2 regions of the Lysobacter sp. P5_B12 genome follow, and region 1 is predicted to be linked to the other one. Evidence: riboswitches for the same ligand, from Rfam matches in the RefSeq annotation. Region 1 holds a riboswitch; the other holds the start of a gene.
The links. Region 1 has a riboswitch for cobalamin ahead of AC1DOM_RS00140 (ribonucleoside-diphosphate reductase subunit alpha). Riboswitches for the same ligand answer to the same signal wherever they lie in the genome.
Positions count from the first base shown of each region.

Region 2: linked by a shared signal. The riboswitch ahead of btuB (TonB-dependent vitamin B12 receptor) and the one ahead of AC1DOM_RS00140 (ribonucleoside-diphosphate reductase subunit alpha) in region 1 are both predicted to bind cobalamin.

Region 1 covers NZ_JBFULG010000001.1:26,214-40,991, forward strand. The annotation lists gene AC1DOM_RS00135 (ribonucleotide-diphosphate reductase subunit beta) at 1-262, opposite strand, end outside; gene AC1DOM_RS00140 (ribonucleoside-diphosphate reductase subunit alpha) at 316-2,718, opposite strand; cobalamin riboswitch at 2,903-3,113, opposite strand; gene AC1DOM_RS00145 (potassium/proton antiporter) at 3,204-4,943, shown strand; gene AC1DOM_RS00150 (putative peptide maturation dehydrogenase) at 4,926-6,110, opposite strand; gene AC1DOM_RS00155 (NHLP-related RiPP peptide) at 6,220-6,519, shown strand; gene AC1DOM_RS00160 (putative peptide modification system cyclase) at 6,508-9,171, opposite strand; gene AC1DOM_RS00165 (GGDEF domain-containing protein) at 9,196-10,221, opposite strand; gene aceA (isocitrate lyase) at 10,370-11,677, opposite strand; gene aceB (malate synthase A) at 11,708-13,354, opposite strand; gene AC1DOM_RS00180 (LysR family transcriptional regulator) at 13,464-14,432, shown strand; gene AC1DOM_RS00185 (hypothetical protein) at 14,437-14,778, opposite strand, start outside.
Region 2 covers NZ_JBFULG010000005.1:95,169-109,946, forward strand. The annotation lists gene AC1DOM_RS09740 (multidrug efflux RND transporter permease subunit) at 1-2,137, opposite strand, end outside; gene AC1DOM_RS09745 (efflux RND transporter periplasmic adaptor subunit) at 2,144-3,322, opposite strand; gene bioD (dethiobiotin synthase) at 3,456-4,133, opposite strand; gene AC1DOM_RS09755 (GAF domain-containing protein) at 4,211-4,693, shown strand; gene AC1DOM_RS09760 (TfoX/Sxy family protein) at 4,690-5,067, shown strand; cobalamin riboswitch at 5,102-5,337, shown strand; gene btuB (TonB-dependent vitamin B12 receptor) at 5,461-7,347, shown strand; gene AC1DOM_RS09770 (S8 family peptidase) at 7,413-9,143, opposite strand; gene AC1DOM_RS09775 (YadA-like family protein) at 9,155-10,942, opposite strand; gene glmS (glutamine--fructose-6-phosphate transaminase (isomerizing)) at 11,109-12,947, opposite strand; gene AC1DOM_RS09785 (efflux RND transporter periplasmic adaptor subunit) at 13,171-14,481, shown strand; gene AC1DOM_RS09790 (ABC transporter ATP-binding protein) at 14,552-14,778, shown strand, end outside.

The sequences.
Region 1 (14,778 bases):
GCGCTTCCTCGTACAACTGGCGCGAGAGGAACATGCGCGCTTCGGGCGCGTTGATGTGCTGGTAGAGATTGATGACGAGGTTGTTGGCGACGATCGAATCGCCCGTGGCGAAGAACGCCACCAGGCGTTCGACCAGATGCCGCTCGGCCGGTCCGATCTTGTGCCGCAGGTCGTTGAGGTCGAGCGAGAAGTCGACTTCCTCCACGGTCCAGGTGTTGCGCACCGCGTTGCGGTACATCTCGTAGAAATGCGGATAGCGCATCGGGCGCAGGGTGAGCTCGAAACCGGGATCGAGCAGCAAGGGACGGGCGGCGCTCACTGGCAGGCCTCGCAGGATTCGGGGTTCTCGAGCGAGCAGGCGATGGCTTCGACCGGCGTCGGCGCGGCGCCGACCGTCGTCTTCTGGATCTTCGTCGCCGGGCGCGAGCGCAGGTAGTACGTCGTCTTGATGCCCTGCTTCCACGCGTGCATGTACATCGACGACAACGCGCCGATCGCCGGGCTTTCCATGAACAGATTCAACGACGCCGATTGATCGATGTACGCGCCGCGCGCGGCGGCCATGTCGATCAGCGCGCGCATCGGGAGTTCCCATGCGGTGCGGTAGATGTCGCGCAGGGCCTGGGGAATCTCCGCGATGCCCTGGATCGAGCCTTCCGCGCGCTTGATCACGTCGCGCAGTTCCGGTGTCCACAGGCCGAGCTTCTTCAACTCCTCGGCGAGGTAGCGATTGACCTGCAGGAAGTCGCCCGACAGCGTTTCGCGCTTGAACAGGTTGCTCACCTGCGGCTCGACGCATTCGTAACAACCGGCGATGGACGCGATAGTCGCCGTCGGCGCGATTGCGACGAGCAGGGAGTTGCGCAGGCCGTGCGTCTTGATGCGTTCGCGCAAGGCGTCCCATCGTTCGCTCGCTTCTGGTACCACGCTCCATGCATCGAACTGCAACTCGCCGACCGATGCACGCGTATCGCCGAACGACGGATGTGCGCCGCGTTCAACCGCCAATTCGCACGAGGTATCGAGCGCGTGGAAGTAGATCGTCTCGGCGATCTTCGTCGACAGCGCGCGTGCCGCATCGCCGTCGAACGGCAAGCGCAGCGCGAAGAACACATCCTGCAGGCCCATGCAGCCCAGGCCCACCGGGCGCCAGCGGAGGTTGCCGCGGCGCGCGGTTTCGATCGGGTAGAAATTCAGGTCGATGACGCGATCGAGCTGGCGCACGGCCAGGCGCACGGTTTCGGCGAGCTTGTCGAAGTCGAAGCCGATCTCGGGGTCGACGTGCCGCGCGAGATTGATCGAACCCAGGTTGCACACCGCGGTTTCCTCGGCGGACGTGACCTCCAGGATCTCGGTGCACAGGTTCGACAGATGGATCACGTTCTGCGGCCGCAGCGTCTGGTTGCTCGCGCGGTTGCACTTGTCCTTGAACGTCATCCAGCCATTGCCGGTCTGCGCGAGCGAACGCATCATCCGCGCGTACAACTCGCGGGCGCGGATCGTGCGCGTCGCCTTGCCCTGCGTTTCGGCCTGTTCGTAGGCACGTTCGAACGCATCGCCATACAGGTCGACGAACTCCGGCACCACGCGCGGATCGAACAGCGACCAGTCCGCATCCGCTTCCACGCGGCGCATGAACAGGTCCGGCACCCAGTTGGCGATGTTGAGATTGTGCGTACGGCGCGCTTCGTCGCCGGTGTTGTCGCGCAACTCGAGGAATTCCTCGACGTCGGCGTGCCACGGCTCGAGGTACACGCAGGCCGCGCCCTTGCGCTTGCCGCCTTGGTTCACGGCGGCGACGGACGCATCCAGCGTCTTCAGCCACGGCACGATGCCATTGGAATGCCCGTTGGTCGACTTGATCAGCGAACCGCGCGAACGCACGCGCGTGAAGCTCACGCCGATGCCGCCGCTGAATTTCGACAGCTGCGCGATGTCGCCGTAGCGCTGGTAGATCGATTCCAGCGAATCCTGCGGCGAATCGAGCAGGAAGCACGAGGACAGCTGCTCGTGGTTGGTGCCGCTGTTGAACAGGGTCGGCGACGAAGGCAGGTAATCCAGATGCGCCATCGCGCGATACAGCGCGAGCGCGCCGGGCACGTCTTCGCCGAGCGCGCAGGCGATGCGCAGGAAGAACTGCTGCGGCGTCTCGATCGCCTTGCGCGTGCGCGGATGGCGCAACAAATAACGGTCGTACAGCGTGCGCAGGCCGAAATAATCGAAGCCCTGGTCGAGCATCGGGTCGATGGCGTCGTTGAGTTTGCGCGCGTTGGCCTGTACGAATTCCAGCAGGCGGTCGTTGATCAGGCCCACTTCGTGCCCGCGCGCGATGGACTGCGAGAACGCGTGGATTTCCTGGCCCGCCACTTCCTTGGCGATCACCGCCGACAACAGGCGCGCGGCCAGGCGCCCGTACTCGGGTTCTTCGGCGGTGAGCAGCGCGGCGGTGCGGATCGAGAGTTCGTCGAGTTCGCGCGTGGTCGCGCCGTCGTAGAGGCCCGAGATCGTGCGCGTGGCCACGCGCATCGGTTCCACCGCGTGCAGGCCTTCGGCCGCGCGCGTCACCGCGCGCACGATCTTGTTGAGGTCGACGGCTTCGGACGCACCGTTGCGCTTGGTGACGCGCATGGTGGTGGCGGTGGGCGGCGGCGTAAGATCGAAGGCAGGTGCGACGGCGGCGGGCGAGACGACCGATTCGGCGAGCGTGTCGTGTGACATGGGTGGCTCCGTGATGGCGCACCGGTGCCGATCGCTCCCTCGGCGATCGACAATCGGTCTTGGAACCACACGATGGGAAGGCGGCGTCGCAGCGATCGAGACACGCGCGCGAAAAAAGCGGCGGCCGGCCCCTGCGTCACCAGCCATCTCCCCCCGGAGATTCCGCGGCCGGCACCGCGCGGCGTGCATCGCGCGGTTGTCGGCAGGTCTTCGGGCTCGTGGACACGGTGCGCATGGAGCCGCACCACCTACTCGTCGCCGCTTCCCGGGGCCACCGCCCCAGTGCGTGCGCGACTTCGTTTCCACCTACCGCTGCGGGGCAGCGCCGGAGTTGGACCGGCTTCCCTTTTCATCCGCGAACCTTCGCCCGCGGAACCGACGACCACAAGATATCGCGCTTCGAGTCGTTGTCAATCGACGATGTTGGGGTCCGGCGACAAGCGACCGCGACCGCTACACTCGACCCCAGCCGACAAGGAGTCCGCTTGGAGCACCTGCACGCCATCGACCTGCGCCTGCTTTTCGGCGCGCTTCTCATCCTGGCGGGCATCGCTTCGTCGCTGCTCGCGCGCCGGTTCGGTGCCCCCTTGCTGCTGGTGTTCCTGTTGCTCGGCCTGGTGCTCGGCGAAGACGGGCCGGGCGGCATCAAGTATTCGGACCTGGGGTTCACCTATCTCGTCGGCTCGCTCGCGCTCGCGGTGATCCTGTTCGATGGCGGCCTGCGCACGCGCGCGGCGCAAGTGCGCGGGAGCGTGGTGCCGTCGGTCGTGCTCGCGACCGCCGGCGTCGTGATCACCGCCGCGCTCACCGCGGTCGCCGCGGTGTATCTGTTGCATCTGCCGTGGTTGGAAGCGTCGTTGCTCGGCGTCGTCGTGTCTTCGACCGACGCGGCCGCCGTGTTCTTCCTGTTGCGCGCCGGCGGCCTGCATCTCGAACGCCGCGTCAACGCGACGCTCGAACTCGAATCGGGCAGCAACGATCCGATGGCGGTGTTCCTCACGCTCGCGATGACGACATGGATCGCCGGCACGGGCACGCACGATCCATGGATGCTGTCGCTGCAACTCGGGTGGGCGATCGCCGCGGGCCTCGTCGCCGGTTATCTCGGCGGGCGCTTGATGGTGTGGACACTCAATACCTTCGAACTTCCACCGGGCCTCCATCCGTGGCTCGCACTCGCCGGTGCGGTTGCGTTGTTCTCGATCACCAACCTGTTCCGCGGCAGCGGTTATCTCGCGGTGTACCTGGCGGGCATCGTCGTCGCCAACCGCCCGATGCGCGCGCGCAACGAAGTGCTGTCCGTGCAGGATGCGGCGACGTGGTTCGCGCAGTTGGTGATGTTCCTCTTGCTCGGCCTGCTGGCCACGCCGCACAAGCTCTTCGAAGTGTTGTTGCCCGCGCTCGGCGTCGCGGCATTCCTGATGTTCGTCGCGCGGCCTGCCGCGGTGGTCGCGTGCCTTGCGCCCTTCGGTTATCGCCGGCAGGAAATCGCCTTCATCGCATGGACGGGATTGCGCGGCGCGGTCGGCATCTTCCTCGCTTCGATCCCGTTGCTCGCGGGGTTGCCGAACGCGACCGTCTATTTCAACGTCGCCTTCGTCGTCGTGTTCGTCTCGCTGATCGTGCAAGGCTGGTCGCTGGGACGCGCAGCGCACTGGTTCGAAGTCGCCGTGCCGCGCGCGGACCCGAATACGCGCCGCATCCAGCTCGACCTCCCCGGCCAGCTCGAATACGACATGGTCGGCTATCGCATCGCAGCCGGAAGCGCCGTGCTGCGCGGCGCCGCCCTGCCCGGCCGCGTGCGCCTGGCGATGGTCGTGCGCGAAGGCCGCGTGCTGTTGCCGGAAGATGCAGGCACTTTGCTCGCGAACGATTACGCGTACGTGCTTGCACCGACGGGACAGGCGCCGCGACTGGACTGGCTGTTCGCCGAAGGCCGCGATGCACGCGCCGCCGAGCAGGATCTGTTCGGCAGCTTCACCTTGCCGGGCGATGCACCGCTCGGCGAAATCGCGTCGTTCTATGGATTGCAGATCCCCGCACGCTTCAACGACGCGACCGCGGCGCAGTTGTTCGACGAGCGCTTCGACGAGCAACCGCAGGTCGGTGACAAGCTTGCGCTCGGAAAGGCGGTGCTGGTCGTGCGCGCGTTGAAAGACGAGCGCGTCGCGCAGGTCGGTTTGAAATTCGCGGGCGTCGGCGAACGCTTACTCGGCGGGCGGTGATTCGCGCGGCCAGGCCTTGCGGTTCGGATCCAGCTCCGCCGTCGTCATCGCGTCGGCGCGCAGGCCGAATCCGCACACCGCCAACGGGCCTTCGACGTAGTGCACCAGATTGAAGGCTTCTTCGATCTCGACTTCGTTGATCGCAGCCGTGATGCAGGCGCCCAGGCCGAGTTCGATCGCGCTGAGGAACAGCGTCTGCGATAAATGTCCGACGTCGAGGATCGTCACCCGGTAGGCCTTGGGGTGGTTGCGGTATTTCCAGAAGTTGCGCCCGAACCGCGGCGCCAGAACGACCAGCACGTGCGCATCGGCGAACCATTGCTGCCCACCCACCGCATGCAATGCCAGTTGCGCGAGATCCTCGACGGGCGGCAGCGGTTGCAGCGCGTGATCGCCCGGGCGGTAGTGATACAGGCCCGGCGCGATGCCCTCGACGTTCTGCACGATCAGGTACGCCTCGGTCGGATGCATCGCGCCGCCCGACGGGCTCGTGCGCTTGATCACCGAGAAGTCGTCGGTGGCCTGCACCTGCCCGCGCGCGCCGAAGACGCGTTCGAGCACGTTGGCGAACTGCGCCTGCGGCAATGCGCGCGTCGTATCGAAATTGCGGCAGGTGCTGCGCAGGTCGAGGAGTTCGTCGAAGGCGGTGGGTTCTGCGCGCGCCAATGGAATGCGGACATCGGACGGCCCGCGATCATGGAACGTCGGCGGCGGCGGCCCATGCGCGGCGCGCAGGCCCGATGCGGTATCCACGCCGGCGTCAGCGATCTCCTGCACCGTGTCGATGCCCGACCAGCGCGAGGCCGCGTGCGACAACGCGGACAGGCCATGCCAGTGTTGCTCCCGGAAACGCGCGTCGCCTTCGCGATGCGCCGCATCGCGCGGATCGTCCGTGACGACCAGGCCCTCGGCGATCAGCGCATCGATTGCGCCTGCACCGTGCGCATCGATGAGCTCGGCCACGTCGACCCATTTTTCCGAGCCGATGCAACCGACGACCTGCGCAGCCTGCGCATCGACTTCCACCGGTTGCGCAAGGTGCGGCGCATGGGCGAACCACTGCAAACTCCGCACGACGCCCGTGCCGCCTTGCAGCAGATCGTCGAATGCGAAGGTCGCGACATTCCTCGGCTCCAGCCACAGCACACCGCAACGCCTTGCCCGCATGTCCGCTCCCCGATCGAAGCTGGGACCTTAGGGTTGGGGGCCGGTGCTTGCAACCAACACCGTTTGAACGTTAGGTTTCCGGGGTTTTCATCACACTGGGGAGTGCGATATGGCAGGCAAGGGACCAAAGCTGGACCACAAGACCGCGCACAAGCTGCTGGACAAGCTGTCGAACGACGACGATTTCCGGACGCTGTTCGAAAGCAGCCCGCACGAAGCGCTGACGCAACTGGGTTGGCAGCCCGAGGCCACTGCAGAACGCACCGGCCTGGCCGCGGGAACCAGCGCGTGCCTGGCCTCGTCGGTGACGCTCGCCTCGAAGGATGCGATCGCGGCCGATCGCGACGCGCTCGTCGATTCGCTCGCGATGCCCTTCCAGTTCAAGCCGCCGGCAGGGCTACTCGCGTAACAAGGCTGCACGCGCGGCTTCGCGCCGCGCGTGCAGCGCGCGTGGCAACCCTTCGGGATGCCATGCCTTGTCGAAGGCAGCCAGTTCGCCTTCCGCACGCTTGCCCTGCCCATGGCTGGCGAGCAACGACGCCGCTTCCAACTGGGCCAACCGCGTTTCCGCGATCGTCAGCGGATCCAGCATGCCGCCCGTACTCGGTTCGGCGAAGGCACGCCCGCGATGCGTGGCGACCCAATGCCATTCGGCGACCGCACCCTGCCACTGCCCCGCGTCGGCGAGCGCACGCGCATTGGCGACATGGACCATCTGCAGCGCATCGGGCCGGCGCGCGATCGACGCCAGGCGCGCGATCGCCGATGCCGGCTTGCCGGCCATGCGGTCCTGTTCGGCCAGCAGCACCTCCCACGTCTGTTCCGCGAGGGGATAGCCGGCGACCTTGCTGCGTTCGCCGAGCGCCGAGATGGCTTTGGACAACACCGCGGCGTGACCGGAACGCGCCGCGAGCCATCCCATCGCCAAGCGTTGGTTGGTGCTCGCCATCGGATAGGTCTCGTCGAGCTTGGCGCTGTTTGCGTCCACCCAATCGAGGCGACGCGAGAGCGTGTCGGCGGACGCGCTCCCTTCCGTGACCAGGTCGATCCCGGCGGCATAGAGCTGCCACATGGTGTCGGCCCAATAGGGATCTTCCTTTCCGGACAACTTCAAAGCGTGGTCGAGCGCTTCCCGCGCATCGGCGAACTCGCCGCGATCGATCCGCGAGATGAAGCGCCATTCCAGCGACTCGAGGTCCTGGTTCATGAGCGAGGTGCCGCCGCGCGCGCCGAACACCTTGTCGGCATCGGCGGTGCGCCCCTGCGCCTGCAAGGCCTTCGCGCGGAACATGGCGGCGCCGCGCAACCCCACGGCCTGCGCGCGATCGAACGCGGCGATCGCGCCGCGCACGTCTTCCTGCCCGAGCAGCAGGATGCCCTGCAGGTAGAAGGCCGATGCAGCCATCGCGCTCTGGCGCGCAGTTGCAGCGCGGGCGGCGGGCAATGCGCGTTCGAAGCGATTGGCCATCATCCAGCTGTCCTGCGCGTAACCGAATTGCGCGGACAGGTAATCCGGATACATCTCGGTCAGCTGTTCCCAGCGCGCGAGCAAGGGCTCGGTGGGTCCGAAGCGCGCGATCTGCGTCTGGAGCGCGAGCAATTCGCGCGGCGTCAATCGATCCTTCATCCGCGACGCGGCGATCAAAGCTTCCTTGCCTTCCTTCAGCTTGCCCTGCGCGACCAGGACGCCACCCACGCCCATGCGCGCCAGCGCGAAATCCGGATCCAGTTCGAGCGCGCGGCGGTAATACCCCAGCCCCCCCACCATGTCGCCGTTGTCCACCTTTTGCAGACCGAGGGCGTAGGCCTTGAGCGCGTCGAGGTTGGCGGTACTCGCCTGCGGGAGCGGTTGCGAATCGCGCTCGATGCTCGCGATCGCTTCGCCGAGGTTCTCGCGCAATTGGCCGGTCACCGTGTCGATCGACGACAACGCCGATGCAGCGCCCAGGCCGTCCGAGGTCTCGGAGTAAACGGTCGTCTGCGTCCGTGGATCGATGACTTCCGCGCTCACGCGCACGCGCCCGCCGACTTCGGACACGGTCGGCAGGATCACGGCGCGCGCGCCGTCGCGGATTGCGATTTCCGATGCGATCTCCCGATCCAGCAACGTGCCGGGCGTGCGCTTCATCAAGGTCAACGTATCGCGCACCTTGAGGTCGCTCAGCACGTTGACGTAACGCGATTGCTCCAGGCTGATGCGGAAGGCCTGTTCGAGCGATTCGTCGAGCACCGGCTGGCCGGTGAGGTTGCGCAAATCGCCGACCACCACCCAATCGCGTTCGTTGAACGCAATCGCCGGCGTCGGGCGCGTCAGGAACCATGCGCCCGTTGCGATGCCGGCGACCAGGAACAATTCCGCCGCGAGCGCCGTCGGCCGGCGCCACACGGGAATGTCGCGCCACGCCTTGCCGCCGTTTTGCTTGGGCGCACGCAGCGGTGCGTAACCGGGCTCACCGACCTCGAACACTTCCTGGCCATCGGGCACGCCCTTGAAGCGCCAGCGTCCATGCGATTTCCAGATCAGGTGTTCGCTGCGTTCGCCGAGTTCGCGCGCGGCGCGGCGTGCGAGCGGTTCGGCGGTCGCCGACAACAGGATCTGCCCGGGGCGCGCGAGCGTCATCAGGCGTCCGGCGAGCGGTTTGGCGAGGCCTTCCACTTCCAGCGGCTTCGCACCGGCCTGCACCGCGGCTTCGCTGTTCTGCCACGTCAGCACTTCGCCGACGTGCAGGCCCGCGCGCGCTTGCAGGAGCAATTTGCGGTCGCGCACTTCAGGGCGGTCGCCGAGTTCGCGCAAGCCGCGTGCATAGTCGAGTGCGAAACCTAGGCCATCGACGGGGCGCTCGAACAACAACAGCAAGCCATCGCTGCGATCGATCAATCGGCCGCGCCAACGTTGCTGCAATTCCAGCACGAGGCGGTCGTGCGCGCGAAATAGCGCCGCAGCCGGCGTGTCACCGAGGCGTTCGACGAGCAACGTGGAGTCGCACAGGTCGGTCAACAGCAGGGTACGAACCTGCGGGCTGCTCGCCGGATCGAAGCCGGCCTGCGCGAAGTCATTCATGCACGATCCCTTGCATCGCCGCGCCTAGGCAGGCGCGAGCGCGTCGTCCTGCCATTCCACGCGATTGCCGCCCAAACGCTTGGCGCGGTAGAGCGCCGCATCGGCCAGTGCGTACCAGTCGTCCCACTCGGTGTCGGGCGACACCAGGCAGGCGCCGACGCTGAGCGTGGCGATCGCCGGCGGCGAGGGCTGCATCTCGTGCAAGGCGTGCGCGGTGGTCGTGATGAACTCGGCCACGCGCATGACATCGTCGCGATGCTCGCCCTTGATCATCAGGCAGAACTCGTCGCCGCCCAGGCGACAGGCGATGTCGTCCGGACCGGCGGCCGAACGCAGGATGTTGGCGACGCCCTGCAGCACGCGGTCGCCGACCAGGTGGCCGTGGTCGTCGTTGATGTTCTTGAAGCGGTCGCAGTCGATCAGCAGCAGGCCACGGCCGGGCTGCTCGTCGGTACGACGGCGCTGTTGCAGATGCAGATGGAAGCCGCGGCGGTTGGCCAGGCCCGTGAGTTCATCCGTTCGGGTGAGTTCTTCGGTCTGCGTCAGGCGGTGCGTGGTCGCGCGCAGGGTGTCGAGTGCGGTCTGCAGGTCGAGGTTGCGGCGGCGCAGCCGGCCGATGAGGCTTTGTTCGTTCAGCACCACGCGCATGATGGCGCGGCGCAGGAAATGGGCGAGCAGGCGCGGGTCGCGATCGACCAGGGTTTCGAATTCCTGCTGGCGCAATTCGACCAACATGCCGGGGCTGGACACGGTCGCGTCCGCACTGCGCGCATGGTCGCCGATCAGCAGGCCGAGTTCGCCGAAGAACTCGCGCTGCCCCAGGCGCTTGGCAACCAGGTCGTCGCCGAAGTCCAGGTCGACCGAGCCTTGTGCGATGACGTACATGGTCGTGCCGAGGTCACCGCGGCGAAACAATTTTTCGCCAGGCTCGACGCGACGCTGCTGCCCGATTTGCGCAAACAGCGCGTACTCCTCCGCAGTCAGGGACGCGGCGGGCTCGAGAACTTCGATGTCGGCTCGGCGCCGTCGAGGCGCGCGGTCGCGATTCACACTTCGATCCCCCGACGTGACCGGCGGCCGAGGATACCACCTGAATGAGTTCATCTCTTGAGGTACGGATTGGGGCGGCCTGTCCGGCCGCCGCCAACCCCGGTCACCCCGCTACAGGCGATAGCGGATTCAAGAACCGTGCAGCTTGTCACGCTGCAGCGGCGGGGCTCACCTTCTGGAACTGCTCTTCCTCCGTAGAACCCTTCAGGGCGACGGTCGAGCTCTGGGCCCCCTGGATGGTCTGCGTCACCGCGTCGAAGTAACCCGTGCCGACCTCACGTTGATGTTTGACCGCCGTGAAGCCCTTGTCGGCGGCGGCGAACTCGGCCTCCTGCAATTCGACGAAGGCGCTCATCTGGCGGCGCGCATAGCCGTGCGCCAAGTTGAACATCGAATAGTTGAGTGCGTGGAAACCAGCGAGGGTGATGAACTGGAACTTGTAGCCGTAGCTCGCCAGTTCCTTCTGGAATTTCGCGATGGTCGCGTCGTCCAGGTGCTGCTTCCAGTTGAACGAGGGCGAGCAGTTGTAGGCCAGCAGCTTGCCCGGGAACTTCGCGTGGATCGCTTCGGCGAAGGCCTTGGCGAATTTCAGGTCGGGCTTGCCGGTTTCGCACCACACCAGGTCCGCGTACGGCGCATAGGCCAGGCCGCGCGAGACCGCCTGGTCCAGGCCCTTGCGCGTCTTGTAGAAGCCTTCGACCGTGCGCTCGCCGGTGATGAAATCGCGATCGTTGTCGTCGACGTCGCTGGTGACCAGGTCGGCGGCTTCGGCGTCGGTGCGCGCGACGATCAACGAGGGAACGCCGAGCACGTCGCTGGCCAGTCGCGCCGCGACGAGCTTTTCGACCGCTTCGCGCGTGGGCACCAGCACCTTGCCGCCCATGTGGCCGCACTTCTTGACCGAGGCCAGCTGGTCTTCGAAATGGACCGCGGCGGCGCCGGCTTCGATCATCGCCTTCATCAGTTCGAAGGCGTTGAGCACGCCACCGAAACCGGCTTCGGCGTCGGCGACGATGGGTTGCAGGAAGTCGATGGCGTCGTCGCCTTCGGCGTGGTGCAGCTGGTCGGCGCGCAGCAGCGTGTTGTTGATGCGCTTGACCACCTGCGGCACGGAATTGGCGGGATACAGCGATTGGTCGGGATACATCTCGCCGGCGAGGTTGGCGTCGGCCGCGACTTGCCAGCCCGACAGATAGATCGCCTTCAACCCGGCCTTGACCTGCTGCATCGCCTGGTTGCCGGTGAGCGCGCCGAGTGCGTTGACGAAGTCTTCGGTCTGCAGGTAACGCCACAGCTTCTCGGCGCCCTGGCGCGCGAGAGAATGTTCGATCGGCACCGTACCGCGCAGGCGCACGACGTCGGCGGCGGTGTAAGGGCGCTCGATGCCGGCCCAACGCGGGTTGTTGGTCCAGTCCAGGCGCAATTGTTCGGCAGTCGGAAGGGTGTTCGTCTTCATCGTGGTGCTCCTTGTCGTGTGACCCGACGGTCAGTCGATCCGTGCGTAGGCCGGAAGGGTGAGGAAGTCTTCGAGCGTGTCTGCTTGCGTGAGCGTTTCCAGGAGTTCGATCGCTTCGTTGATGCGCGTGCCGCCGGGAAGCTGCATGCGGTCGGCGAACTTGCTTGGCAGGCCGATCAGCGCGCGTTCGAGCAGCGCGAAATCGATCGGCGAACCATCGTCCAGGTGCACGGGCGGGTCGCTGTGCAGCCATTGCCACAGTTGGGTGCGGGAGATCTCGGCGGTCGCGGCGTCTTCCATCAGCCAATGGATCGGGACGCAGCCATTGCCTTCGAGCCACGCGGCGAGATAGCGCACGCAGACTTCCACGTTGTTTTCGAAGCCTGCGCGGCTGATCGTGCCGAGCGGCGGCTTGAGCAGGATCTCGCGCAGCTCGATGTCGGTTTTCCCGCGCACGTCGTTGCGCAGCACGAACTGTTGGTGCGCGCCGAGCATCCACGTATCGAAGACTTCGCGCGCCAACGGAATGAGCGCCGGATGCGCGACCCACGTGCCGTCGTGACCGGCGCCGACTTCGCGCACCTTGTCGGCGCGCACGCGTTCCATCGCCCGCGCATTGGCCGCTTCATCCCCCGCAATGGGGATCTGCGCCGCCATGCCGCCCATCGCGTGCGCACCGCGGCGGTGGCACGTGTGGATGAGCAGTTCGGAATACGTCTTGAGGAAGGGCTGCGTCATCGTGACCTGCGCGCGCTCGGGCAACACGCGGTCGCGATGGCGGCGGAAGGTCTTGAGATAGGAAAAGATGTAATCCCAGCGGCCGCAGTTGAGCCCGACGATGCGCGTGCGCAGTGCGTGCAGGATCTCGTCCATTTCGAACACGGCCGGCAGCGTTTCGATCAGCACCGTGACTTTCATCTGGCCTTGCGCCAGGCCGAGCGCGCGTTCGATGTGCGCGAGCACGTCTTCCCACAGCGCCGCTTCTTCCATCGCCTGGAGCTTGGGCAGGTAGAAGTACGGGCCACGGTCCTTCGCGGCGAGTGCCTTGGCGTTGTGGAAGGCGAACAGGCCGAGGTCGAAGAGGGACGCGGAGATCGGAACGCCGTCGACGATCAGATGTTTTTCGTGCAGGTGCCAGCCGCGCGGGCGGACGATCAGCACCGCTTGTTCGGCGAAGGGTTTGAGGACGTAGTGCTTGGTAGAAGCCGGCTTGCTGCCGTCCGGCGCCATCCAGTCGAGCGTGCCGGCGACCGCCTTGCCCAGTGCGCGCTGCCCGGTGAGCAGGTTGTCCCAGGTGGGCGCGGTCGAATCCTCGAAGTCGGCCATGTAGCAATTGGCGCCGGAGTTCAGCGCGTTGATGACCATCTTCGGATCGGTGGGGCCGGTGATCTCGACGCGGCGGTCGAGCAGCGCCTTCGGTAGTTCGGCCACGCGCCAATCGCCGGCGCGGAGGTGCGCGGTGTCGGCGCGGAAGTCGGGAAGCGCGCCGGCGTCGAAGGCGGCCTGGCGAAGTTGGCGTGCGGCGAGGCGTTCCTGCCGCTGCGGTTCGAAGCTGCGATGGAGTTGCGCGAGAAAGGCGAGCGCCGCGGGCGTGAGCAGCTGCTCCTGTCCCGGGAGCGTGCGGGTGAGGGTGACACCCGGCGTGAGGCTGTCCTGGTCCTGCAGTACTGCCGACATGGTCTGTCCTTGGGTCAACCGAGGACTCGACCGTACGAGCCAGTACTGTATTGGACAAAACAGTTATCGCAATGCTATTGATAAGCCACGCTTATATGAAGGTGGCGTCATGGCGAAATCGAAGGCGCGAGGCCCGGATTTCGAGGAGATCGCCCCCCGTTTCGCCTACAAGGCGGACCGGTTGAAGCCCCTGCGGGCCTTTTGCCAGACCGCGCGACTGGGCTCGGTCTCACGGGCGGCCGAGGCGCTCTATGTCTCGCAACCGGCCATTACCCTCCAGTTGCAGGCGCTCGAGCGCGAGCTGGGGGTCAAGCTCTTCGACCGCGTCGGCCGCCGGCTCACCCCGAGCCGCGAAGGCCAGGTGCTCTACGAACTGGCCAAGCCCCTGGTCGAAGGCATCGACGGGCTCGATGCCGTCTTCCACGACAAGGTCCAGGGACTCGACGCCGGCGAACTCAACGTTGCCGCCGGGTCCTCGACCATCCTCTATCTGCTGCCCGGCATCGTCGAAGCCTTCCGCCAGCGGCGGTCCGATGTTCGCCTGACGCTGCACAACGTCACCGGCGCCGGCGGCCTGGACCTGCTGCGCACCGATGCGGTCGACCTGGCCGTGGGTTCGATGCTCGATGTGCCCGCCGACCTGCGCTACATGCCGGTCTATCGCTTCGAGCCGATGCTGATCACGCCGCTGGACCATCCGCTCGCACACAAGGCGGACCTGAAGCTGGAGGATCTCTCGCCCTACGGCCTGATCCTGCCGCCGAAGCGGCTGACCACCTATCGCCTGGTCGACCTGGTGTTCCAGCAGAACCGCGTGCCCTACACCGTCGCGCTCGAAGTCGGCGGTTGGGAAGTGATCAAGCAATACGTCGCGATGGGCCTGGGCATCAGCATCGTCACCGCGATTTGCCTGACCGAAAGCGATCGCACGCGGCTCGCGGCGCGCTCGCTCGCGCAGTACTTCCCTTCGCGCAGTTACGGCGTGGTGGTGCGCAAGGGCAAGTTCCTGTCGCCGCAGGCGCGCGCCTTCATCGAACTGATCCAGCCCGACCAGTCCATCGATCACTCCGAACGCTGAGGCCTCAGGGGCAGCGGTCGGCGCGGAATTCGCAGAAGCGATAACGCATCTGCAAACCCATCGAATGCCCGGTGTATTGGCCGAATTCGTTGAGGCGTTCGCTGTAGGCGGCCGTCGCGAGCAGTTGCCAATGGCCGAACAGGCCCAGGCTCAGCGTCGCATTGGCATCGGTCGCGCGCTTCCAACCGTCGAAGGATTCGTCGCGCTGCACGCCCACCGCGGCCGACACCTGCAGCGCCACTTCTTCGCCGAATGCGAAATAGCCAGACACCACCGGTGCGAAGCGACGATAGTCCTCCGGGCTGTAGTAGCCCGTTCCAGGGTTCGTCGAATAGCCGAGCCACTG
Region 2 (14,778 bases), on a different contig from region 1:
CCAGCGAATTCGGGCGCACGCCGACCAGCGCCTTGTCCTCGCCGGCCTTCTGCAACAGCGTGCCCATCGCCGCGTTGAGCGCATCGCGACCCTGGCCCGCGCGATCCTGCAGGTACATGTCGAAGCCGCCGAACTGGCCCAGGCCGTTCACCGTCGGCAGGTTCATCACGAAGATCTGCGCATCGCGGATCGGATACAGCGCGCCATTGGCCTTCGCGATGAACTCCGTCGCGGTGATCTTGCGCTGGTCCCACGGCTTGAGCTTGATGAACGCCATGCCGACGTTCTCGCCCTGGCCGATGAAGCTGAAACCCGACACCTGCATCATGCCGTCGAAGCCTTCCAGCTTCGAGACCGCCGGACGCATCTGGTCGAACACTTCGTTCGTGCGGCGCAGCGTCGAACCCGGCGGCAGCTGCACGATCGCGAACGCGTAGCCCTGGTCTTCCTCGGGCAGGAAGCTGCCCGGCATGCGCCAGAACAGGAATCCGCAGAGGATCGCCAGGCCCAGGAACGCCACCATCCATCGCGGCGCGTGCCGCACCGCGCTGCCGATGTGGCGCACGTAGGTGGTGCCCATCTTCCCGTAGTACTTGTTGAACAGGCGGAAGATCGGATTGCGGCTTTCGTGGTGCGTGCTCGGCTTGAGCAGGCTCGCGCACAGCGCCGGCGTGAAGCCCAGTGCGAGGAAGGCGGAGAACATCATCGCCATCGCGATGGTGAGCGCGAACTGCTTGTACACCGCACCCGCCGAACCGGTCTGCAGCGCGCTGGGAATGAACACCGCCGCCAGCACGATCGTGATCGCGATGACTGCACCGGTGATCTGGTGCATCGCCTTGCGCGTGGCGGCCTTCGGCGAGAGGCCTTCCTCGGTCATGATGCGTTCGACGTTCTCGATCACCACGATCGCGTCGTCGACCACGATGCCGATCGCCAGCACCATGCCGAACAGACTCAGCTGGTTGATCGTGAAGCCGAGGATGTACATGCCCAGGAACGTGCCGAGCAGCGCGACCGGGATCACCAGCGTCGGGATCAGCGTGGCGCGCAGGTTCTGCAGGAACAGCAGCATCACCAGGAACACCAGGACCATCGCTTCGGCGAGCGTCTTGATCACCTCGTCCACCGAGATGCGCACGAAGTCCGAGGTGTCGTAGGGCGAGAACCACTCCACGCCCTTCGGGAAGCTCGGCTGCAGCTGCGCCATGCGCGCCTTCACGGCGGCCGCCACGGCGAGCGCGTTTTCGCCCGGGCCCAGCAGCACCGCGAACGCGGCGGTCGGCTGGTCGTTCCACTTCAGGTCGAAGCCGTGCGCTTCGCCGGAGATCTCGATGCGCGCGACGTCCTTCAGGCGCACGGCGGCACCGCTGGGCGTGGTGCGCAGCAGGATCTGTTCGAACTCTTCGGGATGCGAGAAGCGCCCTTCCGCCGATACCGGCGCGGTAAACATCTGCGTTTCCGGCGAGGGCTCGCCACCGACCTGGCCGGCGGAGAACTGCACATTCTGCCCGCGCACCGCGTCCAGCACGTCGGTGGCCGACAAGCCGTAAGCGTTGAGCTTGTCCGGGTTGAGCCAGATGTTCATCGCGTACTGGCCGCCGAACAACTGCGTGCTGCCCACGCCCGGCACGCGCGCAACCTGGTCGAGCACGTTGGAGGCGATCAGGTCGGACAGCTCGTCGCGGTTGATGTGCGGGTCGTTGGACTTCAGCGCGATGACGAGCAGGAAGCCGCTGTTGGACTTCGACACGGTGACGCCTTGCTGCACCACGTCCTCAGGCAAGCGCGGCGTGGCCTGCGAGACCTTGTTCTGCACCTGCATCTGCGCAGTGTCGGGATTGGTGCCGGGCTTGAAGGTCAGGTTGAGCGATGCGCTGCCGTCGGAACCGGACGAGGCGCTGAAGTAATCCAGGTTGTCGATGCCGGTGAGCTGTTGCTCGATGATCTGCGTCACCGCGCGTTCGACGGTCTCCGCGCTCGCGCCCGGATAGAACGCGTTCACGCCCACCTGCGGCGGCGCGATGTTCGGATACGACTCCACGCCCAGGCCGCGGATCGAGAGCACGCCGGCGATCACGATCATGATCGCGATCACCCAGGCGAAGACCGGATGGTTGATGAAATAACGGGACATGGTCGGTCAGCCCTGCGGTTGCGCGGCGGGGGCGGCGTTGTCGGCCGCCTGCTTGGCCGGCGTCCACGGCACGGCCTTCGCGGGCGCGCCGGGCTGCACGCGTTGCAGGCCCGAAACGATCACCTGGTCCCCCGGCGCAACGCCGGAACCGACGACCCAGTCCGCGCCTTCCTGGCGTTGCGTCGCGACATTCTTGCGCGCGACGTTGCCGTCCTTGCCCACCACCATCACGTAAGAGCCCTGCACATCGCGCTGCACGGCGATCGCGGGCACGCGATAGGCGTTGTTCTGCATGCCGAGCGTGGCGCGCACGGTGACGAAGGTGCCCGGCAACAAGAGGTGTTCCGGATTCGGCACGCGCGCACGCAGCGCGACCGCGCCGGTCGAGGGATCGACCGTATCGGCGCTGAAATCCAGCGCGCCGTCGTGCTTGTACGGCGAACCGTCGGGCAACAGCACCTGCACCTTGCGCGTGCCGGTCGTGTTGGCCTGGCGCACCTGCGTGAGTTCATCCACGCTCATCGAGAAGTCGACGTACATCTGGTCGATCTGGTCGACGGTGGTCAGCAACGTCGCATCGGCCTGGCCGACGAGCGCGCCTTCGGTCACCTGCTGCTTGCCGGCGCGGCCGTTGATCGGCGAACGCACGGAGGCATAGCCCAGGTTGATGCGCGCGGCGGCGACGGACGCCTTCGACGACTGCAACGCGGCGGAGGCCGAGCGTTCGGCCGCGAGCGCATTGTCGAGATCGGATTGCGAAATGAATTTCTGCGGCGCGAGATTGCGCGCGCGCGTGGCGGCGGCGCGTGCATTGGCGTAGTTGGCTTCGGCGGAGGCCTGCGATGCGACGGCCTGGCCGAGCGCGGCCTGCAGGGGCGCCGGATCGATGACGAACAGCAGCTGGCCTTCCTTCACGTCGCTGCCTTCTTCGTACACGCGACGCTGCAGCACGCCGGGCACGCGCGCGCGCACGTCGGCGCTGCGATACGCGGCCAGGCGACCGACGAGATCCTTCACCAGCGGCACGGAGGCCGGACGCACGGTGACCACGCCGACTTCCGGCGGAGGCATGTTGCCGCCCGCTGCATTCGCGTCGTCCTTGCCGCACGCGGCGACCAGGATCGTGAGTGCGAGCACGCCCGCGATGCGAGCGTTCGTGGCGTTGCTTCCAAGCTTGCGGGCCATGCGCGGTGCCTCTTCTTCCGTTTTCTGTACGCGAGAGTTTACCTTGCGCGCCGGGGCGCGGAACCCCTGTCGTTCGTCACCCGTCCGCGCGGAACAATCGAAATTGGTTGCGGATGCAACCGCGTGGCGGCCTTCAACGCGCGATCGGCGGCCACTGCAGGTGCCGCGACATGCGGGCGGGCACGGGCACCGTCACATGCGGCAGCACGCCCCAGCACGGCGCGGGCAGGCGCGCGGCGAGCAGCGCGAGATTGTCCTGCGCGCGTGCCATGTCGGGGTCGATCGCGGTCCCGATCCATCCCGCGAGGCGGCCGCCATCGGCGACGATGGCACGCGCGGTGAGGTAGGCATGGTTCAGGCAACCCAGCCGCAGTCCGACGACGAGTACGACGGGAACATCGAGCGCGCGCACGAGATCGGCCTGCATCAGGTCGGTGGCGAGCGGCGCCATCCAACCGCCGACGCCTTCGACGACGACGCAGTCGGCTTGCGCGCGCAAACGTTCGTGCGCATCGAGGATCGGTTGCAGCGTGACGGTGATGCCCGCATCGCGCGCGGCGAGTTCGGGCGCGAGCGGATGTTCGAGCGCGAAGGGATTGATGTCTTCGTAAGGCACCGCGAACGCGCTCGCGTGTTGCAACGCCAGTGCGTCTTCGTTGCGCCATGCACCGTCGATGCGTTCGCAGCCGCTCGCCAGCGGCTTCATTCCGACCGCGCGCACGCCCGCATCGCGCATCGCGTGCAGCAATGCGGTGCTGGCGAGCGTTTTGCCAACGCCGGTATCGGTGCCGGTGACGAATACGCCGTTCACATGCGGGCCCCTTCGTCGCGACGCAGCGTCGCGGCCACGGCGCCATGGTAACGCCGTCGCGCTGGTAGACTCCGGGGATGTTCACTGCCTCCACGCTGTCCGGCAGCAAGCCGGAGCAATACGCCCAGCTCGCCGAACAGGCGCGCGCCCTGCTCCACGGCGAGCCCGACCGCATCGCGAATGCGGCCAATCTCTCGGCGCTGGTCTACCACGCGCTGCCGCAGCTGAACTGGGCCGGTTTCTATTTCTTCGACGGCACCGAACTGGTCGTCGGCCCCTTCCAGGGCCTGCCCGCGTGCGTGCGCATCCCGCTCGACAAGGGCGTGTGCGGCGCGGCGGCGAGCACGCGCACGACCCAACTCGTCGAAGACGTGCATGCATTCCCCGGCCACATCGCCTGCGATGCGGCCTCGCGTTCGGAACTGGTGGTGCCGCTGGTCCGCAACGGTACGCTCGTCGGCGTTTTGGACCTCGATAGTCCGGTTCCCGCGCGCTTCGACGTTGAAGATCAACAGGGGATCGAAGCGATTGCCCGCCTGTTCGAGGAATCTTTGGCTTGAGCACCGCCAAGCTGCGCAACATCGGTCCGAAATCCGCTGCCTGGCTGCGCCAGGTGGGCCTGCGCTCGCGCGAGGATCTTGAAGCGGTGGGCGCGGTCGATGCGTTCATGCGCGTCAAGCGCGCCGGCTTCCGGCCGAGCCTCAACCTGCTCTACGCACTGGAAGGCGCGTTGCTCGATTGCCACTGGCAGGAAGTGCCTGAAGCGCGTCGCAGCGAACTGGTGAATGCCGCCGAGGCCGCCACGGCCCTGCTTCCGCCGCCGCGCAACCGCCCGGCCGCATCGCCCGTCACCACCACGCAGATGGCCGATACCGAAGACGCCGCGCCGGCCTTCAATCTGTTCGACGAGCCCGCCGGGCACGAAGCGGACTGACGCGCGGTCCTTCCGCGCCCGAAGCACCACGGTTACACTCCCCGCCGCTTGAGGTGACCCGCGGACGCATCGTCCAAGGGTTGAAACGGGAAGCCGGTGCCCGATCGCATTGCGCGATCGCATTCCGGCGCTGCCCCCGCAACGGTAAGCACGCAAGGCCAACGCATCCGCCACTGTGCACGCGCACGGGAAGGCGCCGCGGCCCGGATCGCCTTCTCACGAGACGACCAGCGCGCAAGCCCGGAGACCGGCCTTAATGCAGACCTGGTTGCGATGCGGAGGGCATCGCGGCGGCAGCGCCGTCGCACGCGCCTCCGCTGTGTTTCCCCCCGCCATGACGCGACTCCTTGTGAACCCAAGGCGCGCGGGCGTGCGCGCCGGAGACTCCAATCCATGTCACGCAACACCCTCGCCGCCGCCGTCGCGGTGGCTCTGCTGTCCCTGCCTGCCTTCGCGCTTGCGCAATCGCAGGAGGCCGAACAACTCGACACGGTGCTCGTCACCGGCACGCGCACCGCGGTGACCGTCGATGATTCGCTGTCCGCCGTCGAAGTCATCGATCGGGCCGAAATCGAACGCACGCAGGCGCAATCCGTGCAGGACCTGCTGCGCGGCCGCGCGGGCATCAACCTCGTCAACCAGGGCGGCGCGGGCAAACTCACGACGCTGTTCCTGCGCGGCACCGAATCGGACCAGACGCTGTTCCTGATCGACGGCGTGCGCGTGGGCTCCTCCACCTCGGGCCTCACCGCGTTGCAGGACCTGCCGGTCGAACTGATCGAGCGCATCGAAATCGTGCGCGGCCCGCGTTCGAGCCTGTATGGCTCCGACGCGATCGGCGGCGTCATCCAGATCTTCACGCGTCAACCGAAGAACGGCGGCGTGCGTCCGCGCTTCAAGCTCGGCGCCGGCAGCAACGATCTGCGCGAATTGAGCGCGGGCCTCGACATCGGATTCGACCGCGCGTGGTTCGGTGCGGACTACAGCCACCAGTCGACGGAAGGCCACAACTCCTGCACCGGTGCGACGACGCCGGAGTTCGCCGGGTGCTTCATGGATACGCCCGATCCGGACGACGACGGTTACGAAAGCAACGCGGTGTCGGTGCGCGCGGGCGTACGGCCCGTCGATGGCCTGACCATCGACATGCATGCCCTGCGCAACGAAGGCCGCAACGAAATCGACGCCGACCCGATGTTCGGGTTGGGCGATGTGTCGAACACCACGCAGCAGGTGGTCGGCGGCAAGGCGCGTTGGGAAGTCGGCCCCGCGACGCTCACGCTGACCGGCGGCAGCAACCTGGATCGTTCGCTGCAGACACGCGACGACGCGTTCACCGATTTCTTCGAAAGCCGTCGCGACAGCGCGTCGTTCCAGGCGGACTTCAAGGTGGCCGACAAGCAGTTGGCGACGGTCGGTTACGACTGGCAGCGCGACAAGGCCTTCGCGAACGATCTGTTCGGCACGCTGGTGTCGTCGCAGGACGGCGCGCTGCGCCAGAACCGCGCGGTGTTCGCGCAATACCAGGGCGCCTTCGGTGCGCACGACGTGCAGGCAAGCGTGCGTCGCGACGACAACGAACAATTCGGCGGCCACACGACGGGCAGCCTAGCGTGGGGCATGGACCTCGGTGCGGGCTTCCGCCTCACCGCCAATGCGGGCAGCGCATTCAAGGCGCCGACGTTCAACGAACTGTATTTCCCGTTCTACGGCAATCCGGATTTGTTGCCGGAGACCTCCGACACGTTCGAGATCGGCGTCGGCCAGCGCCGCGCGACCTGGCATTGGGACGTGCACGCGTACCAGACGCGCGTCGACGACCTGATCGTCTACGACTCCAGCATCTTCGTCGCGAACAACCTGGAACAGGCCCGCATCCGCGGCGGCGAGTTGACCGGCGGATTCTCGCTCGATGCCTGGAACTTCAGCGGCGCGGCGAGCTACGTCGATCCGCGCAACCGCAGCAACGGCGACAACTTCGACAAGGTGTTGCCGCGTCGCGCGCGTTCGAGCGGGCGCGTGGATGTCGATCGCGCGTTCGGCGATTTCTCGGTGGGCGCCACGTGGATGGCCGAGGGGCGCCGCTTCGAGAACGTCGCCAATTCGCTGGAGCTTGGCGGGTATTCGACCTTCGACCTGCGCGCGCAGTGGGCGCTTTCGGATACGTGGACGTTGCAGGCGCGCGCCAGCAACGTGTTCGACCACGACTACGAGACGGCGGCGTATTACCCGCAGGCCGGGCGCGAGTTCGGGCTGACCGTGCGGTATTCGGCGAAGTAAGCGGTTCGTCGGGAGTACCCGGAAAACCAGGGCGCGTCGACCTCCGATCGACGCGCCCTTTTCATTTACTCCAGCGTTGCACGCAACTGCAGGGCGCTGAATGCCTTCGCGGCATGCACGGCGACGTAGTAATCACCCGGCGCCGGTGCATCGAGGATGACGATGCCGTTGTTGCCCGGGCGCACGGAACTCGCGTCGTGCGCGGCGGGCGTCGCATGGCTGCCGTTGCGCACGTACAGGTCCGCATCGCCCGTGCCGCCGTAGCTGCGCAGGGTCAGGTGCGTCTTGCCCTGGGGCACGTTGACGACGTAGTGCCGCGATTGCGCCTGGTTCGCGTAGATGTGCATCGCCGGCGCGGACAGGCTCAGCGCGATCGGCGTCGGAAACGGCACCTCGCCCAGGATCGCCGCCTGGACAGCCATACCCGCATCGACGATGCCGCGGCCGATCGGCCTGTCGACGGGCGCGGGGAACATGCGCGTCGAATCGGCGAGCAGGCTTGCGATCTTCGCCGGCGAATGCGGCGACGGTGCCACGGACTGCATCATCGCGACGATCGCGGCGACGTGCGGAGCGGCCATCGACGTACCTGCGTTGGCCGCGATCGCCGGCGCTTCCGGACCTTCCATGCCGAAGTTGAACGTGGACCAGATGAACCCACCCGGCACCCACTGCTGGCCGCTCGCGTTGTCCTTGGTGTAGACGCCGCCGCCGGGCGCGGCCACGCTCACGCCGCTTCCGAAATTGGAATAGTAGGCGCGCTTGCCGGTGAGCCCGTTCGCGCCCACGACGATCACGTTCCTGCAGCTTGCAGGCGTGAAGTTCGCAACGTCCATGGTGTTGTTGCCCGCGGCCACGACCACCGTCGTCCCGCGCGCGACCGCGCCGTCGATCGCGTCCTGCATGAACGCCTCGCACTGCGCGTGCCCGCCGAGGCTGAGGTTGATCACTTCCGCCGGCGTCGCGTTGTCCGGCACGCCTGCGACACTGCCGCCCGACGCCCAGGTGATCGCATCGGCGATGTCGGACGAATATCCGCCGCAATGGCCGAGGACGCGCATCGGCAACAGCTTCGCGCGATGCGCCACGCCGGCGACACCGTCGGCGTTGTTCGCGACCGCTGCGACCGTCCCCGCCACGTGCGTGCCGTGCCAGCTGCTGGGACTGGGCGGGCATTGGCCCGCGTACGGCGGTGTGTGCGTCCAGTCGCCGGGGTCCCAACCGCCGGGCGTGCGCGTACTGTCCGGGCGGCCTGAAACGAACGTGTCCGTGATGAAGTCGTAGCCTGCGCCTGGGACGATGTTCGCATCCAGATCCGGATGCGCGGTGATGCCCGTATCGAGTACGGCGACGACAACACCCTCGCCCGTTGCGCCGAGTGCCCATGCGGCGGGGGCAGCGATGCCGCCGATCGCGTTGTACAGATTCGCCTGGAAGTGCGTGTAGGTAATGCCGTTGAGTTCGATGGGGCCTTCGTACCAGGGATCGTCGACGACGGCGGTGTGTTGCAACAACCGATCGTGAACGGCGTATTGCACGGCGGGATTCGCGGACAGGCGCGCGATCAGCGCGTCGGCGCCGCCGGATTCCGTACGCAGCACATGCGCGCCGTTGGCGAGGCGAAGGACGGGTTGTGCGTCGGGTGCGAGCGTGCGCAGTGCGACTGCGGCCTGCGCCTGCGTCTGGGCTTGGTCATGGAGTTTCACGACGACGCGACCCGCGGGATCGAAGGCGAACGCAGCGTCTGTCGCGAACAGGCAGGAGAGCGCGAGCGCGAAACGCAATTGGATCTGCATGTGTTGTCTCCTCAAAGGTCGATGCCGAAACCGACGCCCGCCGATTGGTCGTCGCTGCTGAAGGCCCCGCCGAGGCTGAAGGACACGCGATCGGAAATGTTCCGCGCATAGCCGACGGACAGGGCGCTCTCCCCGTTCTGCCAACCCGCGGCCGCGGCGAGCCGGCCGCGATCGCTCCGGCCCTGCGCTGCGTTGATGGCCATGCTCGACATCGCGGCGGACATCGCGCCGATGCGGTCGATGCGGTCGTCCTGCCGGTCGACGCGCTCGCTGAGGTCGACGAATTGATCGGACAAGACCTGCATGCGCTGGTCGGTGTACGCGCGTGCTTCGTTGAGCGTAGCCGCCTGCGCGGATTGCATCTGCCGCATGTTCACCGCATCGGTATCGGCGACCGCATCGGCGACGTGCACGACGCGACGTTCCGACCCACCCGAACCGACGGAGACGGTGCCGGCTTCGTGCGCGATCGATCCCTGCCCCAATGCCGCGGAATTATCGACCGCACTGCTGCCCGTGCCCACGGCCGTGCCCGCGCCCGTTCCCGCGCCGGGCACCGACGGCGGCGCCTTCGGCAATTCGCCGAAGGCCGCTTCCAACGCGTCGAGGCGCGATTGCACGCCGCCGAGCCCGGAACCGAGCGAGCCATCCAGCCCCGCGATCGCTTCGTCGAGCTGCGCCTTGATCACGACATCGTTGGCCTGCGTGCCTGCGGCCACGTTGACGATCTGCCGGAAGATCGGCGCGTGCTCATCGCCATTTTCGTCCCACCACCGCACCGACGCGCCCACGGATATGGTGTTCTCACGCAAGGACTGCGACCCATGGCCGATCGCGACGCTGCCGTCCGCGCGTGCATCGGAGAACGCGCCCAGTGCCGTGCTGCGCGCGTTGATCGCGCGCGAATACGCGCCGAACGCCGACGACTCGACTTCCCAACCCAGCGCATGACTGCCGAAGGCCGATGCACGATCGGCGATCGACCAGGCTTCCGCGCCGACGGTCGTTGCCTGGAAGGCCGCGCGTGCGTTGGCGCCGATCGCGATCGCCGCGATGTCCGCGACGCTGCGGATCCCGAGTGCGACCGCAAGATCGCCGGCACGCGCGTAGGTGCCGAGCGCGGTGCCGTCGAACTTCGCGTAGGTGGCGTAACCGACCGCCGTCGTGTTGAACCCGTCCGCGAGGGCACCCGCGCCGATGGCCGTCGCGCCGCCGCCGGTGCCCTTGCTCAGGGTTCCGATCGACGTGACGTACATGCCCTCGGCCACGGTGTCCGTGCCGATGGCGATGCTCGCGAAGCCGAGGTTGTTCGCGGCACGGCCGATGGAAATGCTGAAGGGCTCCAGCGCGTACGCCCTGTGGCCGATCGCGACACCCGCTTCGCCGAGCGCCTGCGCCTGGTAACCCAACGCAACCGCGGCGTTGCCTGCAGCGACGCTGCTCTGCCCGAAGGCCATCGCATACAGGCCGAGCGCGGCGCTGTCGGTGCCGAAGGCGAGCGCGCCTTCGACGTCCGCCATGGCGTTGTAACCGAGCGCGATGCTTCCCATCCCGCCCGCGCGGCTCCATTCGCCGATGGCGATGCCGTGGTCGCCGGAGGCTTCGCTGTCGTCGCCGATCTCGATCGCACCCGCGCCGGGCGTGGCCGATTGCACGACGACCTCATGTGCATCGACCTCATGCGCGTCGACGTCATGCGCAACGGCGTCTTCAACCTCGACCGGCGTGGTCGCGCCCGCGGTTCCCGCCCACAACAGCGCGCACAACGCGCCGATCCATACGGCCCACTTCGCTTGCATGGCAGCCCCTTCCACGGCGCCGGATGCCGACGATCGGCATCACGAACGACGCACGCTCTGGACCATGCTGGGCGCAATACGCCGCGCGGCGTAAGCAGCGCGGAGCGCGATTTGCGTGGGGAATTTGCCTTCGAACGACGCGACGCCGCAGACGCGGCGCGCGCGATTATTCGACGGTGACCGACTTCGCCAGATTGCGCGGCTTGTCGACGTCCGTGCCGCGTGCGAGCGCTGCGTGGTAGGCCAGCAACTGCACGGGGATGGCATGCACGATCGGCGACAACACGCCGACATGGCGCGGCGTGCGGATGACGTGCACGGCTTCGGACTCGCCGAACTGGCTGTCGGCGTCGGCGAAGACGAACATCTCGCCGCCGCGCGCGCGCACTTCCTGGATGTTCGACTTCACCTTCTCCAGCAGGCTGTCGTTCGGCGCGATCACCACCACTGGCATCGCGCTGTCGACCAGCGCGAGCGGGCCGTGCTTGAGTTCGCCCGCCGGGTAGGCCTCGGCGTGGATGTACGAGATTTCCTTGAGCTTGAGCGCGCCTTCGAGCGCGATCGGGTAGTGCATGCCGCGCCCCAGGAACAACGCGTGCTGCTTGCCGGCGAACTTCTCCGCCCACGCCACGATCTGCGGCTCCAGGTTCAGCGCGTGCTGCACGCTGCCGGGCAACTGGCGCAGGGCATCCAGGTGCGACTGCTCGCGTTCGGCGTCGAGCTTGCCGCGCAACTTGGCGAGCGTGCAGGTCAGCGTGAACAGGGCGACGAGTTGCGTGGTGAACGCCTTCGTCGAGGCCACGCCGATTTCCGCGCCGGCGCGCGTGTAGTAAACCAGCTTGCTGGCGCGCGGGATCGCGCTTTCGGGCACGTTGCAGATCGACAGCGTGCGTTCGTGGCCGAGGTTCTTGGCGTATTTGAGCGCTTCCATCGTGTCGAGCGTTTCGCCCGACTGGGAGATGGTGACGACCAGTTGCTTCGGATTGGCGACCACTTCGCGATAGCGATATTCGCTGGCGATGTCGACAGCGCACGGGATGCCGACGATCGATTCGATCCAGTAACGCGCGACCAGGCCGGCGTAATAGCTGGTGCCGCACGCGAGGATCTGCACGGCCTCGATGTCGCGCATGACATCTTCGGCCTGCGCGCCGAACAGGGACGCGGAGAAGCCGTTGTTGTCGATCACCGCTTCAATGGTGTCGGCCACCGCACGCGGCTGCTCGTGGATTTCCTTCTGCATGAAGTGGCGATACGGGCCGAGCTCCAGCGAAGCGAGCGACACGTCGGAAACATGCACGTCGCGCTCGATCGGCGCACCGGTGGCGTCGAAGACCTTCACGCTTTCGCGCGTGAGCTCGGCGGTGTCGCCTTCTTCCAGGAAGATCACGCGGCGCGTGGAGGAGACGATCGCCGAGACGTCGGAGGCCACGAAGTTCTCGCCTTCGCCCAGGCCCACCAGCAGCGGGCAGCCCATGCGCGCGGCGACCATGATGTCGGGATCGCGCTTGTCGATCACGGCGATCGCGTAGGCGCCATGCAGTTCCTTCACCGCCTTCTGCAGCGCGTGCAGCAGCGATTCGCCCTGCGCGCGGTAGTGATGGACCAGGTGCGCGATGACTTCGGTGTCGGTCTGCGATTCGAACTGGTAACCGAGCTTGCGCAGGCGTTCGCGCTGCTGCTCGTGGTTCTCGATGATGCCGTTGTGCACCAGCGCCAGTTCGCCGTGGCTCACGTGCGGATGCGCGTTGCCTTCGGTGACGCCGCCGTGCGTGGCCCAGCGCGTGTGGCCGATGCCCAGGCGCGAGGAGAAATGTTCGGCCTGCGCGGCCGCTTCCATCTCCGACACGCGCCCGGTGCGGCGCACGCGGCGCACGTCGCCGGCTTTCGCGTCGACCACCGCGATGCCCGCCGAGTCGTAACCGCGATATTCCAGCCGCTTGAGGCCTTCGATGAGGACCGGAACCACATCGCGATCCGCGATCGCGCCGACGATGCCGCACATAGAGGTGTTCGACTCCTGCAGAAGGTCCACAGTCTAGTGGACGCGTGAAGATGTGGCCCGAACGCTGCCGCAACGGATGAGCTGCGGACACTGTCCGCCGGACGGTGTCGTGTCCGCGTGGACACCCGGACAGTGGGGACCGAATCCATTCAAATCAATGGCTTGGCGTTGGCATGTTTCGTGCGACTAAGCACGCAGTCACCTTGCGAGCCCTCCCGCCACCATGGCCATCCGCGATACCTCCGGACAGGATCGTCCGCTCTCCCCTCCCCCCGCCCACGTCGCCGCCGGCGGTTCATCGTCGCGCCGCCTGCCGAAGATCAAGCGGTCCTGGCTGATCGCCGGTGGCGCGGGTCTGAGCTTGTTGCTGCTTGCCGGTTGGGTGGCTTCGGGATGGAGCGCGGGCAATCGTTCGGTCGACGCTTCGCGCGTTCGCATCGCGCAAGTCACGCGCGGCGACCTGGTGCGCGACATCTCGGCCGACGGCCGCGTCATCGCCGCCAACAGCCCGGTGCTCTATGCGATCGCCGGCGGCACGGTCACGCTCAAGGTCGTCGCCGGCGACCAGGTGAAGAAGGGCCAGGCGCTCGCCGAAATCGACAGCCCCGAATTGCGCAGCAAGCTCGCGCAGGAAGAAGCCACCCTCGCCAGCCTGGAAGCCGAAGCCGGCCGCGCCGCGCTCGATGCGCAACTCTCGCGTGCCAACGCGCGCAAGGCGCTCGACGAAGCACAAATCGTGCGCCAGGCCGCGGTGCGCGACCTGGAGCGTTACCAGCGCGCATTCGAAGGCGGCGCCGTCGCGCAGGTCGACGTTGCGAAGGCGCAGGACACGCTGAAGAGCGCCGACATCGGCCTGTCGCACGCCAAGGGCGACGTGGGCCTGTCGGGCAAGGGCGCCACGCTCGACACGCAGAACAAGCGCTTGCTCGCCGATCGCCAGCGCGCGGTCGTCGTGGAAATGCAGCGCCAGGTCGCCGCGCTCACGCTGCGCGCGCCCTTCGATGGCCAGGTCGGCCAGGTGCAGGTGGCGCAGCGCGCGAACGTCGCGCAGAACGCGCCGGTGCTGAGCGTGGTGGACCTCACCGAATTCGAAGTCGAGATCCGCATCCCCGAAAGCTTCGCGCGCGACCTGGGCATCGGCATGCCGGCGGAAATCCGCAGCTCGGGCGGCGCGCCGTTCGATGCGCACGTCGCCGCGGTCTCGCCCGAAGTCGTGAATGGCGAAGTCACCAGCCGCCTGCGCTTCTCCGGCAAGCAACCCCCGGGCCTGCGCCAGAACCAGCGCCTGTCCGCGCGCATCGTGATGGACACGCGCAAGAACGTGCTGCAAGTCGAACGCGGCCCGTTCGTCGACGAAGGCGGCGGCAACAGTGCGTGGGTGATGGACGGCGACACCGCCGTCAAGAAGCCCGTGCGCCTGGGCGCCAGCAGCATCAGCGCGGTGGAAATCATCGACGGCGTCAAGGAAGGCGACCGCATCGTGGTCTCCGGCGCCGACCAGTTCGGCGACGGCGAACGCATCGCCGTCAACTGATTCGCACACCACACGCAACCCTTTTACCTCTCCAAGCATCCACGCACGAACCCAGAGAAGGAACACCCTCATGCTCGACATGCGCCAGGTCACCAAGGTCTACCGCACCGAACTCGTCGAAACCCACGCGCTGCGTTCGCTGGACCTGCACGTGCGCGAGGGCGAATTCGTCGCCGTCACGGGCCCGTCGGGCTCGGGCAAGACGACCTTCCTCAACATCGCGGGCCTGCTGGAAACCTTCACCGGTGGCGAGTACCACCTGGACGGCCACGACGTGCGCGGCATGTCGGACGACCA